DNA from 2 places in the Catenibacterium sp. GCM10023432 genome. Region 2 is predicted to be linked to the other one. Evidence: a T-box and tRNA genes for the amino acid it is inferred to sense, from the RefSeq annotation. Region 2 holds a T-box; the other holds one or more tRNA genes.
The links. The T-box of region 2 lies ahead of lysS (lysine--tRNA ligase). A T-box ahead of a tRNA ligase gene usually reads a tRNA of that ligase, here a tRNA-Lys.
Positions count from the first base shown of each region.

Region 1: it has a tRNA-Lys gene. The T-box ahead of lysS (lysine--tRNA ligase) is inferred to sense a tRNA for this amino acid. The anticodon was not compared.

Region 1 covers NZ_JBHSEB010000034.1:15,721-22,883, reverse strand. The annotation lists gene ACFOZZ_RS04700 (MATE family efflux transporter) at 1-902, opposite strand, end outside; gene ACFOZZ_RS04695 (septation ring formation regulator EzrA) at 1,075-2,817, shown strand; gene ACFOZZ_RS04690 (cysteine desulfurase family protein) at 2,867-4,003, shown strand; gene thiI (tRNA uracil 4-sulfurtransferase ThiI) at 4,008-5,204, shown strand; tRNA gene ACFOZZ_RS04680 (tRNA-Lys) at 5,297-5,372, shown strand; tRNA gene ACFOZZ_RS04675 (tRNA-Lys) at 5,428-5,503, shown strand; gene ACFOZZ_RS04670 (HAD hydrolase-like protein) at 5,612-7,048, shown strand; gene ACFOZZ_RS04665 (NUDIX hydrolase) at 7,059-7,163, opposite strand, start outside.
Region 2 covers NZ_JBHSEB010000059.1:2,270-9,432, forward strand. The annotation lists gene ACFOZZ_RS08140 (6-phospho-beta-glucosidase) at 1-818, shown strand, start outside; gene ACFOZZ_RS08145 (ROK family protein) at 815-1,696, shown strand; gene ACFOZZ_RS08150 (RDD family protein) at 1,714-2,358, shown strand; gene ACFOZZ_RS08155 (MurR/RpiR family transcriptional regulator) at 2,390-3,118, shown strand; gene ACFOZZ_RS08160 (YitT family protein) at 3,187-4,044, shown strand; T-box leader at 4,115-4,324, shown strand; gene lysS (lysine--tRNA ligase) at 4,363-5,847, shown strand; gene ACFOZZ_RS08170 (DUF4825 domain-containing protein) at 6,133-7,163, opposite strand, start outside.

The DNA.
Region 1 (7,163 bases), on a different contig from region 2:
TGTCCAGTAAAAGTCGTAATAGCCATCGCAAAGCTTTGAATTGGTAATTGTAGGAATCCATCAATCTTTACATAAGAAGTATAACCAGCTACTGCATTAGCGCCAAAAGTATTGATATAAGACTGAACGATTACGTTACTAAAAGATACAATGGATTGCTGTAGGGCGGTAGGGATTCCTATTTCAATAATCTTCTTTAAGATAGGCTTATCGATAGAAATTTCTTTAATCTCTACTTTATAGATTTCTCTCGAGAATACTAATTTTATTATAACAAGCAGCGCACTGATCCCCTGGGCAATAAAAGTCGCCCATCCAGCACCTGCAACACCCATATGAAAATTCAATACAAAAACAAAGTCTAGAATAATATTAATAATAGACGCAATAATCAAATAATAAAGTGGTGTCTTAGAATCACCTACAGCACGTAATATACCTGAGCCCATATTATAAATACATACAAAAGAAATACCACCAAAATAAATACGTAAATATAAAGCTGCTGGTGTCATGACCGAATCAGGAGAACCAATAAGAATTAAAATCTGACGTGATAAACCTATACCTAAAATAGTAAATAATACACATAGAATAAGAGTTAAGGCAATTGATGTATGAATCGCTTTTTTCATCTTATTTAAATGATTACCACCAAAATATTGAGCAATGACTACTCCCGCGCCTGTCGCAAGTCCTGTAAAGAAACCGACAAGAGTATTAATGATTGGAGTGGATTGTCCAACAGCTGCAAGAGCCCCTGAACTCACGAAGTTACCTACTACATAAGAGTCCACTGTGTTATAAAGCTGCTGGAATAAGTTTCCGACTAACATAGGAATAGAAAACCATAATATCGCTTTCCATATCTTACCATGTATTAAATCTGTACTTTCATTCATGTTTTACCCTCCCTAAACAATACAATCATAGCCCTATTTTTTAAGATAGAGTAAAGATTTTCGTAAAAAGAAATAAACAGATGTGTATTTTTTTGATGGTTTCACGATTCCGTAATGAAATGACTTGAAAAATATGATAAAATTAAGTCGATATGTAAGAGAGGGATGTTTTATGGATTATTTGAAGGAACTAATACAATATATAGGAGTAAGAAACCTAGTAATATTTGCCTCTATCCTCATTGTTTTGATTATTTTTATGATTATATATCATTCAGTGAAGTTAAAGGTATATCGTCAAGAAATCTTAGAATTAGAAAACCAGATTACTGGAATTAAAACACTGCCATTACAATATAGATTGGGCCGTGTGCAGTCCATTGCGAAAAATATGCCGGAAGTTGTTGAACAATATGAAGAGTTCACTAAGGATTTTGAAGAGATCACTGAATTCCAGAAGAATGAATTAGGTGTTCTAGTGGATGAAGTGGATGCTGCTTTATTTTATGGAAAGAGCCATGGTGTCAAAAAGAAATTAACGATGATTCAGGAAATGATACAGCGTTATGATCGTGATGCAAAAGTTCTTCTTGCCCGCATTGAGAAGGTTACAGAAATAGAAAACATCCAGCGTATAGAAATCATCAGAGTAAAAGAAAAGTATCGTCAGGTAGGCAATGAATACGATAAAATCCGTATTAAAGTTGAAGAGTTTGTGCCACATGCCTTAGAGATGTTTAAAGAACTAGATGATGATTTTGTGAAGCTTGAAACATTAATGAATAATCAGATGTTTGCGGATGCTAAGAAGTTTACAGAAGAAATTGAAAATCGTATTGATAGTCTTCATGAAAATTTAAAGGATCTTCCTTCTTATGTTTATGTAGTATCTGATTTATTGCCAAGCAAGATCAATAAGGTGGATGAATTGATTGCTTCTTTAGAAGGTGATGATTATGCGCTTGAAGAAATGAAGGTTGCTGCACGCCGTCAGGAAGTGGATGAGCAGATGGAAGAATCCATTGTGCAGGTAAAGAATGTAGATATTAAGGCTGCAGCAGAAGTGCTTGAACCTTTAACTGGTCTTATTGAAGGATTAGTGATTGATTTAAGTAAAGAACTTGACTCATATAAGCAGTTCAAGGAAAAATGGAGAGAAAGCTATAATGAACTTCAGAGACTTACAAGTATGTATCAGCAGACCATGAAGGAATATCGTCGCTTGATTACTGAATTTGTGATTGATGAAGAAGAAGTTGTTATTAATAAGAAGCATGAAGAGTTTATACAGATTCAAAATGCCGCTAATGATCTTATTGAACAGATGGAGTCGGGTCATTTTGCATATGCAAATATGTTAGAACATGTTGAGAGTCTTTATGAAAGAATGATGACACATGATGCATATCTTGAAGAGTTTGAAAAGCAGAAAGATGAAATTGAAAAGAAGAATCAGGAAGCAGAAGAACTCATCGAAAACATCAATATTGTCTTATTGGAAATCAAGTCTGAAATCAAGAATGAACATCTTCCTCTTGTGAATGATTCTTATCGTGATTATATTACTGACTCTTATAATAAGGTAGAAGAAATCAAGCGTTTTAAAGCCCATAAACCGGTTGTATTGAATGAACTATGTGCCAAGGTAGAAGGGGCGAGAGATGTGATCTATAAGCTTTATGATAATGTTCATAATATGATTGTGACAGCGGGTATGGTAGAAGATGCAATTGTTTATGCCAATCGTTATCGTTCAATGTTCTTAGAGGTCAATACAGAACTTACTAAGGCTGAAGTCTTATTTAGAAATGGTGAATATCGCAATGCATTACAGGTTGCAGTTGATATTCTAGAAAGACTTGAACCAGGAAAATATGAAGAACTCATCAAAAGAAAAGAAATTAAGTCCGCTTAGTGTGGACTTTTTTCTTTTATATCGTTATTATTTAAGGCGGGGTGATTAGATGATTTATCTAGATTATGTAGCGACAACACCTCTTGATGAGGAAATACGCTCTACATATACAAAACTATTAACAAATTATTTTGCAAATTCTGATTCTGCTTATGCACCAGGTTATGAGGTCAGTCGTTTGATTGAACAGTCACGTTCACATATCGCGAAGCTACTTCATGTAAGTCCTGAAGAATTAATCTTTACATCATGTGCATCAGAGTCTAATAATACAGCTATCAAAGGAACGGCCTTACAATATATGAATAGAGGAAAGCATATTATTACAACGGCCTTTGAACATTCAAGTGTAGCTAATACTTTTAAGCAGCTAGAAGAAGTATTTGGGTTTGAAGTGGATTATGTGTCTATTGATTCAAAAGGACATCTTGATTTAGAAGAATTAGAATCTCTTATAAGAGAAGATACTATTCTTGTTTCTACAATGTATGTCAATAATGAAGTAGGAACAATTAATCCTATTCATGAAATAGCTTCTATTGTCCATAAAAAGAATCCTAATACAAAATATCATGTTGATATGGTACAGGCTTTAGGTAAGCTGTCTATTACGCTGGATGATATTGATTTAGCCACTTTCTCAGCACATAAGGTATTTGGTTTAAAAGGAAGTGGTTTACTCTATAAGAAGCGTACTGCAAGTATTGTTCCTCTTATCAATGGAGGACAGCAGGAAAATGGCTTGAGAGGTGGAACAAGCAATGCCTGTGTGGATATTGTGCTTGCAAAAACAATGCGTAAAGCCATTGAATCTCAAAAGAGTCACTATGATTATGTCAAATCACTTAATGACTATTTACGTGAACAGTTAAGTGAAATGGATAATATTGTCATCAATTCACCAGAAGATGCGAGTCCATTCATCTTGAATATTTCATGTCCACACTATAAACCAGAAGTCATTGTGCATGATCTAGAAACTAAAGGAATCTATATCTCTACAAAGAGTGCCTGCTCAAGTAAGAAAGTAGAAATCTCTCATACTCTTCAAGCAATGCATTTAGATCCTCTTATCAGTTCAAGCGCATTAAGACTTTCATTCTCACATCTCACTACAAAGCAGGAACTAGATATATTCCTAGATGCTTTAAAAGATACATTAAATAGAATTAAGAAACAGAGGTAATTAGATGAAACCAGATCATATTCTTGTTCGTTTTGGAGAACTTACAACTAAAGGAAAGAACCGTAAACTATTTATTAGAAAACTATTAAAGAATACAAAAGAAATACTTCATGACTATTCTGCCTTAGAATATGAATTAACATATGATCGTCTTTATATTTATTTAAATGAAGAAAATGCGGAAGAAGTGACAGATAAGTTAAAGACAATCTTTGGTATTCACAACTTCTCTTTATGTTATAAGGTAGAACATGACTTAGAAAAGGCCAAGGAAGTTGTCACTTATATTATTGATCATGATGAAGGTCATACTTTTAAGATTGATACAAAAAGACATGACAAATCATATCCTAAGACATCTATTGAGATGAATAAGGAAATTGCAGGATATGTATTCCATCATACAACAAAAGAACTATCAGTAGATATTCACAATCCGGATATTTTAGTACGTGTAGAATATAGAAAAGATGCTATTTATATTATGGATAACATGATTCCGGGTGCTGGAGGCTATCCAGTAGGTATCGGTGGTAAAGCCTTATTAATGCTTTCGGGTGGTATTGATTCACCTGTTGCTGGTTATTTGACAATGAAGCGTGGAGTAGACTTAGAATGTATTCACTATGCTTCTCCACCTTATACAAATGAATTAGCAAGGGAAAAGGTATTAGACTTAGTGAATGTATTAAAAGACTATACGCATGGTTCTATTAAAGTTCATATCGTTCCGTTTACTGAACTACAGTTATCTGTATATGATCATTGTGATGAATCTTATGCAATGACAGTTATGCGTCGTATGATGTATAGAATTGCGGAAGGTGTTGCAAAGAAGAATGACTGCTTAGCTATTGTCAATGGTGAAAGTATTGGTCAGGTGGCATCTCAGACACTTGAATCAATGAATACAATTAATCAGGTTATTACAACGCCTGTTATTCGTCCTGTTGCATGTATGGATAAATTAGAAATTATTAATATTGCTGAAAAGATCGGTACATATGATATCTCTATTAGACCATATGAAGACTGCTGTACAATCTTTACACCACATAACCCAGCAACTAAACCTAAGGCTTATAAAGCAGAAGGTTATGAAGCAAAATGGGACTTTGAAACAGAAGTACAGAAGTGTATTGATCATACAGAAACAATCATCATAAACTCTAAATATAAGAACGATGAAGATCTTTTTTAAAGGTTTAAAAAAAGCGTAAAAAAAGTTCATAAAGTAGTTGACGAAGTGTCCTTAATCGTGTAATATATAACTCGTCGGTTGAGGACACACCTCTCTCCGTAGCTCAGTTGGTAGAGCATCTGACTCTTAATCAGAGGGTCCACGGTTCGAGCCCGTGCGGGGAGACCATTTAAAATTTAACAGGATAAAATCTGATACTCTTGATAGAAATATCAAGAACTATCTCTCCGTAGCTCAGTTGGTAGAGCATCTGACTCTTAATCAGAGGGTCCACGGTTCGAGCCCGTGCGGGGAGACCATTTGAAAATAAGGCAGAACTTCGGTTCTGCTTTTTTGTTTATAGGATAGCATATCATTTAGGAATTATGCTATAATGATGTTTAGATTAGGGAAAGGGGTATTATTTTATGAGAGAGGATACAGAATTAAAACTAGCAATCATAGAACTGGATGGATGTATATTTCCCCTAAACAGACTCCGTTATAATTTCTATAAGAATTTATGTAAGAAGAAAAACATTACTGTTACAGCGGATGAGTTTTATCATGCTTTAGGTAATATGTATACAATGTATGAAACACTTCCTCTTGCAGCAACACTTAATAGCAATAAGTTGAATTCTAGTGTTGAAAAAGATTTATATAATTATTTGAGTATGAAGGGCTTATCACCAAAAGATGGTGTGATTGAATTATTTGAATACTTTCATCAGAATAATATTCCAATTGCAGTTGTTTCTACACATAAGACAAAATCAGCTATTAATTATCTAGAACTTGGTTCTTTATATCGTAAGGTGGATTATGTTATTGGATGTGATACAGATATTACACCACTTCCATCAGAAGAACTTCTTGCATATATTGATAAAAGATTCCAGGTAACGCCTAAGGATACATTAGTCATTACTTCTATGAATGGTATTCTTCATTCAGCTAATAATATTGGTATGAATACCATCTATTTAAATGACCTGGTAGAAGCAGGAGATGATGAAATCAGCTGTTCTTATCAGGTAGCCAATACAATGTATGAAGCATTAAATGATATTCTTTTTGGCCGTTATGAAGATTACAAGATCTTTGAACCACTTCTTGGCATGGATAAAGAGATGTCTGTGGCTAAATTAAAGTCTTTATTTGCAAATTTACAGGAAGTTTATAAAGATGATCCTGATTTATTAAAAATCATTAAATCTACTTATATATCTAAGTTATCAGAACTTACAAGAGAACGTCCTCGTCGTTTTACTTTCAATGATGAAGATCTAGCAGAATTAGAAAAAGAGGAAGTTAAAGAACCTGTCGTAGAAGAAGAAAAAGAAGAACCAACTGCACTTTCACTTAATGCACAGGATACGGCTGCATTGAATGATGTGATTGCAAAGGTGATGGAAGCTGAAAATAACCCTCCAAAAGAAGAGGAAAAAGAAGAAATCAAAGAAGAACCAGTCGTAGAAGAACCAAAGAAAAAACCAGATCATCATATAATTAATACATTTATAAATATCAGTTATGTCTTATTACTTTCATTGATGATTTTATTACTTGGCTTGGTTGTTCATATTGCTTTAGGTAATATGATGGATCAGCCTGTTGTAAAGGTCTTACATACAATCAGTCTAGCCTATATTGGTGTTGCTGAAACAATCTTTAAGACAATCTTCAATGGTCTTCATTCTCTCACAAATGCAGTACCTGACTATTATACTTATATGAATAATAATCAGGTGATGACAGTTTCTGCATTAAAGATGATTCATTGTTATATATTGAATGTGGTTGTTGTGACAATCAGTGAAATTATTAAATACTATACACTAAAGAAAAAGAGCTCAAACTAGAGCTCTTTTACTATTTACAATGTTTTCTATTGTAAGCATACATAACTGCAATGACAGTTTTACCATCAATAATACGTCCATCAAAGATGGCTTTGTAGGCTTCATCAATTGGCAT
Region 2 (7,163 bases):
AAGAACGTACTGTTTATCAGGCAGCACATTATGAGCTTGTTGCAAGTGCGATGGCTATTAAAGAAGGACATGCTATTGATCCTTCTATGATGATCGGATGCATGATTGCGATGACACCTATTTATCCATATTCTTGTAATCCAGATGATATGTTGAAGGCAGTAGGCGCTAACCATAAGCGTTTCTGGTATATGGATGTTCATGCAAGAGGACGTTATCCAGGTTATATGAAGTCTTTCTTTGAAAGAAAGAACTTCAATCTAGATATTACTGAAGAAGACTTAGCTGTTCTTCCTCAGGGTACAGTAGATTATATTGGATTTAGTTATTATATGTCATTTGCGGTTAAGGGTGATGGAGATGTCAACCTTGACTATAATGAAGAAACAGATTTATGTGATAACCCATATATTTCAAAGACTGAGTGGGGATGGCCAATTGATGCGAAAGGTTTAAGATATAGCTTAAACTGGATGTATGACCGTTATAACCTTCCTCTATTTATTGTAGAAAATGGCTTCGGTGCAGTGGATCAGATGGTAGATGGAAAAGTACATGACCAGTACCGTATTGATTACCTTAAAGCGCATATCGAAGAAATGAAGAATGCAGTAGATATTGATGGTGTAGACTTATTAGGTTATACTGTATGGGGATGTATTGACTGTGTTAGCTTTGGTACGGGTGAAATGAAGAAACGTTATGGTTTCATTTATGTGGATAAAGATAATGCAGGTCAGGGAACACTTGCAAGAAGCAAGAAGGATTCCTTTGAATGGTATAAAAAAGTAATAGAAAGTAACGGAGAAAAATTATGAAAAAATACTTAGTTCTAGATGTTGGTGGCAGTGCTATTAAATATGCAGTAATGGATGCAGAAAAGAATATATATGAAAGAGGTAAAGTGCCTACTCCCTTAGATTGCCTTGATTCATTTGTAAATAGCGTTGAATCTCTATATAATACATATTCTGATGTATCTGGTATTGCGATGAGTATGCCAGGAAGAATTGATCCTAATAAAGGTTATTGTTTCACTGGTGGTGCTTTAACTTATATTCATGATATAAATATGGCAGAATTACTATCTGAGCATTGTGGTGTAAGAGTCACAATTGGTAATGATGCAAAATGTGCTGCTAACGCAGAACTAGGTTTTGGTAGTCTTCGAGATATTCAGGACGGTGCTGTAGTGATTCTTGGCACAGCTATTGGTGGTGCTTTAATTAAGGATCATAAGGTATTAAGCGGATGTAGATTTGGTGCAGGTGAATTTTCTAATATCATCACTGATTACCATAAGCCATATGATGGTGATACATCTTGGTATGCAAGTAATGGAATCAATGGATTATTATTACATATCCAGGAAGCATTAGAAACAGAAGAGCATTTTACAGGTGAAGAAATCTTTGAAATGGCAAATAATGGAAATGAAGCTGTTTTAAAAGGATTAAATCAGTTCTGTTTAGAAACTGCAGTGCAGATCTACAACATCAATCAGATCTTTGATTGTGAAAAAGTGGCTATTGGTGGAGGTATTAGTGCACAGCCATTACTATTAGAACTTATCAAAAAGAATTTTGATGAAATCTATAATTCATGTTATGCAAGCACATTGCCACCAGAAATCGTAGTTTGTGAATATCGTAATGATGCGAACTTAATAGGTGCTTTATATCAACACTTAAATTAATAAAGGAGGATGATAAGATGTGGAATAAATTAAGAAATGAACCTGTGAATAAAACAGGTTATATCAAACGTATAATCGCTTATGGTATTGATTGGTATTTAGGAAGTGTCTTATCATCACTTCCTCTTATTCTGTTATATATGTCTCTTCATAAGGATGCTGTCTATATTCCTCAGCAGTTATCTATATTTAAGGGATATTATCAAGTAATTGCAGGTGTTCTTTCACTTTCAGTTGCATTTGTGTACTATGTAGTATTACCTATAATTTGGAAAGGACAGACTTTAGGTAAAAAACTATTAGGATTAAAGATTGTGAATGACGACTATCAAGAAGTGAATGTGAAACAACTGATCATCAGACAGGTTATTATGATCTTCTTAGTAGAAGGAAGTATTTATACATGCAGTAATATGTTTCATCAATTAGTCAATGTATTAACTGGATACAATATTGCCTCTATCTGGAATAAAGTAGGACTCGTTATTACTATATTATCTGGAATACTTGTGATTATCTTAAAGTCTAAGAAATCATTACATGATATTGTCTCACATACACTTGTTGTAGACATCAAGTCAGAAGATTATAAGAATATGTTGTTGAGTATTGAAAAGAAAAATAAGAAACAGAATAAGAAAATGAAAAAGAGATTTGCATAAAGTATGATAAAATACCTTTTGGAGGTATTTTATGGTTACGGCAGACCAAATGAATCAATTAAGTGATTTAGAATTAGATATTTACAACTACATCATCTCTCATCGTTATGAAGTGATTCATATGAAACTTAAAGATTTATCTACAGATCTTCATGTATCTTCTTCTATGATTACAAGAGTAGCTAAAAAACTTGGTTATGAAGGATTCTTAGAATGGAAAGCAGAAATGAAACTGGATCAGGAAGATAAACCTATACAAAATAAACGTGCTTTAAATTATATTCTTGATTATTTTAATCGAGTAGATAATAAAGAGTTTGATGATCTTATTCATCAAGCTGCTGAAATAATTGTGAACAGTCACGAGGTAATCTGTTCTGGCATTGGCCTAAGTGATGCGATTGCGAAGTTTGCGGCTTCTTTATTTAATCGTAAGGGAAAACGTACAATGTATATTGGAGACTTCAGTAGCCGTTTTAGGGGGATGTATGATCAAAATGACTGTGCTCTTTTCTTCACAGTTTCAGGAGAAACAAGAGAAATAATTGATCGTATCAAAGACTTAAAAAAATATGATATTAAGATTATTGTGATTACCAATAGTGCCTCTTCAACAGCTGCAAAGATGTCTGATTTAGCTCTTACGTATTATATGCCAAGTACTAAAAATGGTGACTTTTATAGTTCAGCAACACAGGTGCCTGTTCTCTATATTATTGAGTCTATTGCGAATCTATTTATAGAATATGGAATTTACTAAAGAATGCTTGAAAGGCATTCTTTTATTTGTTTTAATACTCATATGTTATGATATGAAAGAGGGACGCTATGAGGGAAAATCTAGAAAAGTATGGCGAAGTCATTGCCGGAAGTATTTTATTATCTTTAGGAATCTGGTTGTTTGTAACACCTAATGGCTTGAACTTTGGAGGTGTAATTGGTACATCACAGATTATCGAAGTTTTTGTAAGAAAACTTCTACCAATTCCTAAATCAATGAACATTGTAGGGATCATCAACTTTATGATTAATATTCCATTATTTATTATGGGATATAGAATCTTGAACAGAGAATTCTGTGTTAAAACAGGTATGAGTGTTGTTGTACAGACTATTACATTATCTTTCTTACCTAACTTAACACATCCAATCATGCCCGATATGTTATCTAACTGTATCTTTGGGGCTATTATGTGTGGCGTTGGTGTAGGACTTGCCCTCAAAGGTAGTGGTAGTGCAGGTGGTATTGATATTGCGGGTGTATGCTTATCTAAGACTAAACAAGGATTCTCAGTAGGAAAGTTATCAATAAGTTTGAATGCAGTTATTTTAACTTGCTGTGCATTTATCTTTGATTTACAGACTACACTGTATTCTATTATCTTTGTATTTGTATTGTATTTCATTAGTGACCATATCCACTATCAGAATATCAATGTGATAGCATTAATCTTCACTAAAGAAAAGGATATGAAGAATGTGATTATGGAAAAGACAGGTAGAGGTGTAACTTACTGGATGGGTAAGGGTGCTTATACAGAAAATGATCAATATATTCTTTATTGTGCAATCAATAAATATGAAGTGAAAACATTTAAGAAGATTGTACATGATATTGATCCACAGGCATTTGTGACTATTAGTGAGGATTCAGAAATCCTTGGTGGATTTGAAAAACGTCTATAGACAAATTAGATTGAATAAGGCAGATAAATTGACCTTGACAACATATTTATTTATTGTCTATAATACTTGAGTAAAAGCTATGAACAGAAGAGTAATATCGATGGAACGCAGAGAGAATTCCTGGCTGGTGTAAAGGAATGGGGAAGTTGATATGAATAAAGACTGGGAGCTGTATTTTGGATCTGATGTGATAAAATAACGTGTTGCCGCGTTAAGGCTTAATGAGGTCTACTTATGTAGATGAATAAGGGTGGTACCACGGTTAACTCTCGTCCCTAGCGGATGAGAGTTTTTATATTCTAAAGAAGGAGAACACACATGGAAGAAAGAAAGTTTACTGATCAGGAATTAGTAAGAAGACAGAAGTTACAGGAACTTAAAGATCTTGGAATTGATCCATTTGGACAGAGATTTGATGTGACTGCTTATACTTCAGATATTAGAAAGAACTATAGCGGTAAGACTGCAGAAGAATTAGAAGAAAGCAAACCAGCTGTAAGTATCGCAGGTCGTATTGTTGCAAAGAGAAGAAAAGGTAAAGTATGCTTCATGAACCTTCTTGATAGAGATGGAAAAATCCAGTTATATATCAAGAAAGATACTGTTGGTGAAGATGTTTATGAATTAGTTAAGAAGAGCGATTTAGGTGATATTATCGGTATTGATGGTGAAGTATTCATGACTCATACTGGTGAATTAACTGTAAGAGTAGAAAAGTATACACATCTTACTAAAGCTTTAAGACCTTTACCAGAAAAGTTCCATGGTTTAACAGATACTGAAGAACGTTTCAGAAGAAGATATGTTGACTTAATCATGAATGATGAAGCACGTAAAGTAGCCTTCATGAGACCTAAGATTGTACGTTCAATCCAGCATTATTTAGATGACAAAGGTTATACAGAAGTAGAAACACCAATCATGAACTCTATTCTTGGTGGTGCTGCAGCTAAGCCTTTCATCACTCATTTCAATGCATTAGATAAAGATTTCTACTTAAGAATCGCAACAGAATTAAACCTTAAGAGATTAATCGTTGGTGGTATGGATGCCGTTTATGAAATCGGTCGTTTATTCAGAAACGAAGGTATGGACAGAACTCATAACCCAGAATTCACTACTATCGAAGTATATAAAGCTTTCTCTGACCTTGAAGGTATGATGGACTTAACAGAAGGTATCATTGCGAATGCCGCAATGACTGTCAATGGTACTTATGATGTAGAATACAAAGGTCATTCTATTTCATTAGCACCTGGATTCAAGAGAATCTCCATGGTTGATGCAATTAAAGAAAAGACTGGTGTAGACTTTGGCGAACAGAAGACTTTTGAAGAAGCTAAGAAACTTGCTGAAGAACATGGTATTGAAGTAGAACCACATTTTGCATATGGTCATATCGTCAATGCATTCTTTGAAAAGTATGTAGAAGAAACAATTGTAGAACCAACATTCGTATATGGTCATCCAATTGAAATCTCTCCACTCGCAAAGAAGAACTTACAGGATCCTCGTTTCACTCAGAGATTCGAATTATTCATCTGTGGTAACGAATATGCAAATGCATTCACAGAATTAAATGATCCAGATGATCAGTATGAAAGATTTGCAAATCAGTTAAAAGAAAAAGAATTAGGTAACGATGAAGCCAACGAAATGGATATGGACTATGTAGAAGCTCTTGAATACGGTCTTCCACCAACTGGTGGTATGGGTATGGGTATCGACAGATTAGTTATGTTATTAACTGGTCAGGAAACTATCCGTGAAGTTATCTTATTCCCACATATGAAGAATAAATAAATCTATGCATTAATATTAGGCATATCTCATGCAAGAGATGTGCTTTTTATTTTATGGTTTTTGAAATGTGATGGGATGAGAACAGAAAATATGGAGGAATAGGAAATGGAAATATGATGGAATGAAGATTAAAAATGTGAAGGAATGAAATTGTAAAATATGATGGAATTCACTGCAATGAGTATGAGAACATACACGAAAAATTATAAAGACTAACTTTTTTTGAAAATGGTGTTGTTTACTTTAGTGTAATACACGGTATTTAAAAAGAGGGCTTAACCCCTCTTATAAACTCTTCTTCACAAATATCTTATTGAATATACTTCTTGTAAATTCATCATCATTCATCATATTGTCTAAATATTTATTGAAGTTCTTCTCATTCTCTTTTACTTGTTCAAAATGTGGATAATTCTCTTCAATCATCTTTCTAGTAGTAGTGTAGCTACTTCCACTAAAGTTATACTGAATAGATTGTACATTATCAATTAAAGAGAAGATAGACACAGAATTATAGATTAGGCTCTTATTGATATAAAGATCCTCATTATGATACCAGTCTGTCGCATTGTAGTTCACAGTGAGTCCTTGATTTTTAGAATCAATTTGAAAAACATAACCGTATTCATGCAAAGGCAGACTATTTAATAAATTTCCTATATTGGAATTATTACCAATATATGGATTCTTATACTTCTTAATATTATGTATGCCACTTAACGGTCTGTTAAATACAGTTGTAGGAACAGTATCTTCTGTATATTTCTTTGCGCTATCTACAATATAATACTCATTAGGTGTGTTCTTGTTGATTCTATAAACATTATAGAATGGGTTGTAGTAGGTTGTCACATTAGAAGTCTTGATCATATATACATAGATAGGAGGTCTATGAGAAGTTATAACACCTACATAATCCATCAACATAAATCCACATAATATTGCAACAAATACTCCACTACTTATTAATAATCTATTTCTCTTCAACTCTCTTGATAACCCATAAACAAATACTATAATACCTACAATAGAGTAAATACAGCACCAGCTGCTTTCCTTATCTAATATCGCAAATGCAGCAAAACATAGAAATGCGCCAAAAATCATAATACCAATAGAAATCTTTCTTTTCTCTTGTACAAGCATATTCTTACTATAATTAATTGTATTCTTTAAGCTCTTTTCTGTTGTTTCCATGATTTTATCCTCCGTTATATATTTCCCATTGAGCAGTTCATTTAAAGAAATGTCCAAAGTTTCACTTAACGGAATCAGTAAAGACAAATCAGGCATATAGTTACCGTTTTCCCATCTAG